DNA from 2 places in the Ramlibacter algicola genome. Region 2 is predicted to be linked to the other one. Evidence: predicted binding sites of a transcription regulator. Region 2 holds the regulator's gene; the other holds the start of a gene.
The links. Region 2 encodes HrcA, which represses chaperone genes, less so after heat shock. Its sites were predicted from a motif close to TTAGCACTCNNNNNNNNNGAGTGCTAA; they were not measured.
Positions count from the first base shown of each region.

Region 1: I8E28_RS03410 (co-chaperone GroES) is a predicted target of HrcA. The motif match lies at 1,014-1,040, and genes of this name have one in related genera.

Region 1 covers NZ_JAEDAO010000001.1:685,533-687,729, reverse strand. The annotation lists gene I8E28_RS03415 (DUF11 domain-containing protein) at 1-542, opposite strand, end outside; gene I8E28_RS03410 (co-chaperone GroES) at 1,133-1,426, shown strand; gene groL (chaperonin GroEL) at 1,463-2,197, shown strand, end outside.
Region 2 covers NZ_JAEDAO010000001.1:892,450-894,646, reverse strand. The annotation lists gene I8E28_RS04415 (hypothetical protein) at 1-343, opposite strand, end outside; tRNA gene I8E28_RS04410 (tRNA-Ile) at 564-640, opposite strand; gene hrcA (heat-inducible transcriptional repressor HrcA) at 736-1,740, opposite strand; gene I8E28_RS04400 (NAD kinase) at 1,786-2,197, shown strand, end outside.

The DNA.
Region 1 (2,197 bases), 210 kb from region 2:
GGCGGCGTGCCGGGAGGAACCTGGCTCGAACGCGCTTGCAGCGAAGCGCGCGCCATGGCGCCGGTGGTGAACCCGGGCGGAATGTTGCTGGCCAGGTAGGCGATGCGGCTCGCGTCCGCGGCGAGGACCGGGTCGTTGGTGCCGGGGAGGTAGGGGATGTCGGCGTTCGGACCGGTGGCCTGGAACCCGGGCTGCGCGCCGCTTTCGAGCCAGATCGCGCCGGCGGGCGCGTCGAGCGGGTCGAACTGGTCGCCCGCCAGCGCGTTGTCGCGCCAGAGCGCGAACGTGTCGGTGCCGTTGCCCGTGTTGGTGACGGCGAAGGTCAGGGGCCGGATCGCGTCCGGCGAATTCACCGGCGCCGGCGTGCTGTCCTGCCAGGTGGTGCGCACCGACAGCACGCGGGCGACGACCACGGGGATCGCGCTCGCGAACTGGGTCGCCGGCGTTCCGTTGTAGGTGTAGGAGATGACGGCGGTGTTCGGGATCTGCGTCCCGGCCGGCGTGCCTGCGGCCCAGGCGTGGCTAGCCAGCAGGGCCAGCACTGCGAATGCCAGCCTTGTCGCCAGCCCAGCCAGCCCCCGCGCGGCAACCGCCGTCGCCGAATCCGTCGACACTGTTCAGCCCCCGAATCATCTCGTTCCCGCCTCTTGGCGGGTCCCTGCACGACGACGAACTCGGTGAGCTGACCCTGGGGAGGGCGAAAACTACTACGGTCGCGTTACGGCAGAGGCAGTAAACCATCTCGCTACGGCCGGGCTCAGGAAATGAATACCAAACTCCGCCATAGCGTCATGCGAACGTGTGCCCACCACGGAACTGTTGCTTGGCGCGGACGCCCCAAGGATCGGCTCTTGTTACGGATGTGCTACATCTGATACAGATGGTAACTTCTACGACTGCCCCGTAGCTGACCTAGGGTTACCACTCATCGCGGGGGTCTGGCCGTTGAGCGGGCCGATAGCGCGTGGTCCGACAACGTCGGGGGGTTGAAACCGACACGGGATGCCCTATCATTAGCACTCGCAGGAGTTGAGTGCTAGCAGATGAGCTGGCGCGCCTCCCCAGCTACCCGGGCGCTCCAGAGTGGGCGCCCTTTGTTGTCCACCCGCCTTAGCAAGACCAAGGAGATGCAATGAAGCTTCGTCCCCTGCACGATCGCGTGATCGTCAAGCGCCTCGAGAACGAAACCAAGACGGCGTCCGGGATCGTCATCCCCGACAACGCCGCCGAGAAGCCGGACCAGGGCGAAGTCCTGGCCGTCGGCCCGGGCAAGCGCAACGAGAAGAACGGCGACTTCATCGCCCTGAACATCAAGGTCGGTGACCGCGTCCTCTTCGGCAAGTACAGCGGCCAGACCGTCAAGGTCGATGGCGACGAGCTCCTCGTCATGAAGGAAGACGACCTGTTCGCGGTCGTCGAGAAGTAAATCAACCTCCTTTCACACTGAATCCGGAGTCAAGACATGGCAGCAAAAGACGTTGTTTTCGGCGGTGACGCACGCGCCCGCATGGTCGAGGGCGTGAACATCCTGGCCAACGCCGTCAAGGTGACCCTGGGCCCGAAGGGCCGCAACGTGGTCCTCGAGCGCTCGTTCGGCGCCCCCACCGTCACCAAGGACGGTGTCTCGGTCGCCAAGGAGATCGAGCTCAAGGACAAGCTCATGAACATGGGCGCCCAGATGGTCAAGGAAGTCGCTTCCAAGACCAGCGACAACGCCGGTGACGGCACCACCACCGCGACGGTGCTGGCGCAAGCGATCATCCGCGAGGGCATGAAGTACGTGGCCGCGGGCATGAACCCGATGGACCTGAAGCGCGGCATCGACAAGGCGGTGATCGCCCTGACCGAGCAGCTGAAGAAGGCGTCCAAGCCGACCACGACCTCCAAGGAGATCGCCCAGGTCGGTTCGATCTCGGCCAACAGCGACGAGTCGATCGGCAAGATCATCGCCGACGCGATGGACAAGGTCGGCAAGGAAGGCGTCATCACCGTCGAAGACGGCAAGTCGCTCGACAACGAGCTGGACGTCGTCGAAGGCATGCAGTTCGACCGCGGCTACCTGTCGCCCTACTTCATCAACAACCCGGAAAAGCAATCCGCGCTGCTGGACAACCCCTTCGTGCTCCTGTACGACAAGAAGGTGTCGAGCATCCGTGACCTGCTCCCCGTGCTGGAGCAGGTTGCCAAGGCTTCGCGT
Region 2 (2,197 bases):
CGGCCGCCACCAGAACGAAGATGGCGACGTTCAGCCAGCCCATCGGGAATGAGTCCGGCTGGAACTGGCGCACCACCGCCACGACCAGCGCCAGCCCGGATCCGACCAGGTTGCCGAAGGCGACCGGGCGCAACGCGTCCTCGGCCATGACGCGGCTGACGCCCCAGTCGATGGCGGCCAGCCCGAGCAGGAATGCGCCATACAACTGGCTGTTGTAGACACCCGTCGAGTTCATCGGCTGGGCGCCGTACATGGCCACGAGATCGTTCGGCACGAGCAGCAGCAGCGCGCCGAAGATCGCGGCAACGATGGCCGTGGCCTTGAAGATCGCAGAGTTGGACATGGACATCTCCTTCCCCACCGTGCGAACGATGCCGTCGCCCGTGGGTCGACGGCGGCATCTGCATTGGACGCCTGCCCCGGCCCGCTTGTCGCCGCCACGAATGGAAAACGCGGCAACGAGGTGTGGGTGACTGCGGTCACGCACGACGACTCGGGGTGGCGTGCTTTGGGGGGAGAAGACACGACTCTGGGGCCGCGTCTGGCCTGCATGGAGGCAGGTTTGGTAGGGCGTGCTGGACTTGAACCAGCGACCAAGGGATTATGAGTCCCCTGCTCTGACCAACTGAGCTAACGCCCCACGCGAGGCATTGTAGGGAGCGAGGGGTCGAGGACGATGGATCCCGGCCTTCGCCGGGATGACGGCACTGCGCGCCAGCGTGCCGCTCGCCTCCGTCACTTCTGGTGGCTGAGCGCGTTGGTCACCAGCTTGGCGGTGATGTCCACGATCTGGATCATCCGGTCGTAGGGCATGCGCGTGGGGCCGATGACGCCCAGCGTGCCGACCACTTGGCCATCGACCTCGTACGGCGCGCTGACCACCGACAGTTCCTCGAACGGCACGACCTGGCTTTCGCCGCCGATGAAGATGCGCACGCCTTCCGCCTGGCTGGAGATGTCCAGGAGGCGCATCAACTGGGTCTTCTGCTCGAACAGCTCGAACGCCTTGCGCAGGTGCGACATGTCGCTGGAGAAGTCGGTGACCGAGAGCAGGTTGCGCTCCCCCGAGATGACGACTTCGTCCTGCGCCTGCGTGAGCGCCTCGCTGCTGGCGTCGACGGCGGTCTGCATCAGCTGCACGATCTCGCCGCGCAATTGGTCGACCTCGGCCTTCAGCCGCTCGCGCACCTGCTCGATGGCCAGCCCCGCGTAGTGCGTGTTGATGTAGTTGGACGCCTCGACCAGCTGCTGCTGCGTGTAGTCGACCTGCGTGAACACCACCCGGTTCTGCACGTCGCCCTCCGGCGACACGATGATGACCAGGAAGCGCCGTTCGGACAGGCGCAGGAATTCGATGTGCCGGAACACCGAGCTGCGCCGCGGGGCCAACACCACGCCGACGAACTGCGACAGGTTGGACAGCAGCTGGGCCGCGTTGGCGATCACGCGCTGCGGCTGGTCGGGCGGCAGGCTGGGCGCGTTGAACTGCTCGCGCTGCACGGTGAGCATCGTGTCGACGAACAACCGGTAACCGCGAGCGGTGGGAATACGCCCCGCGGACGTGTGGGGACTGGCGATGAGACCCAGTTCCTCCAGGTCCGACATCACATTGCGGATCGTCGCGGGAGACAGCTCCAGGCCCGACGCCCGGGACAGCGTGCGCGACCCGACGGGCTGGCCCTCGGCGATGTACCGCTCGACCAACGTCTTCAACAACAGCTTGGCACGTTCATCGAGCATATGGCGCAGGCTTTGCATTCATTTTAATGATGTAATTTGCCCAACATGAAGACCCTGTTCCGCCAGGTTGCGCTGATCGGCAAATACAACGCCGTCGCCGGCGGGGCCGCCGCGGCCAGCAGCCGCGCCGCGCTGGACGACATCGCCCGCTATCTCGCGGCCGAAGGCTGCCAGGTCTTCATCGAACACGACACCGCCTCCACCTCCGGCATCACAGGCTACCCGGTGCTCGACGTGCCAGGCATTGGCGCGCAGTGCGACCTGGGCCTGGTGATCGGCGGCGACGGCACGATGCTGGGCATCGGCCGGCAACTGGCGCGGTTCGGTGTCCCCCTGATCGGCATCAACCAGGGCCGCCTGGGCTTCATCACCGACATCCCGTTGGACGGCTACCGCCAGGTGCTCGGGCCAATGCTGCAGGGCGAGCACGAGGAAGACCGCCGCGCGCTGATGGAAG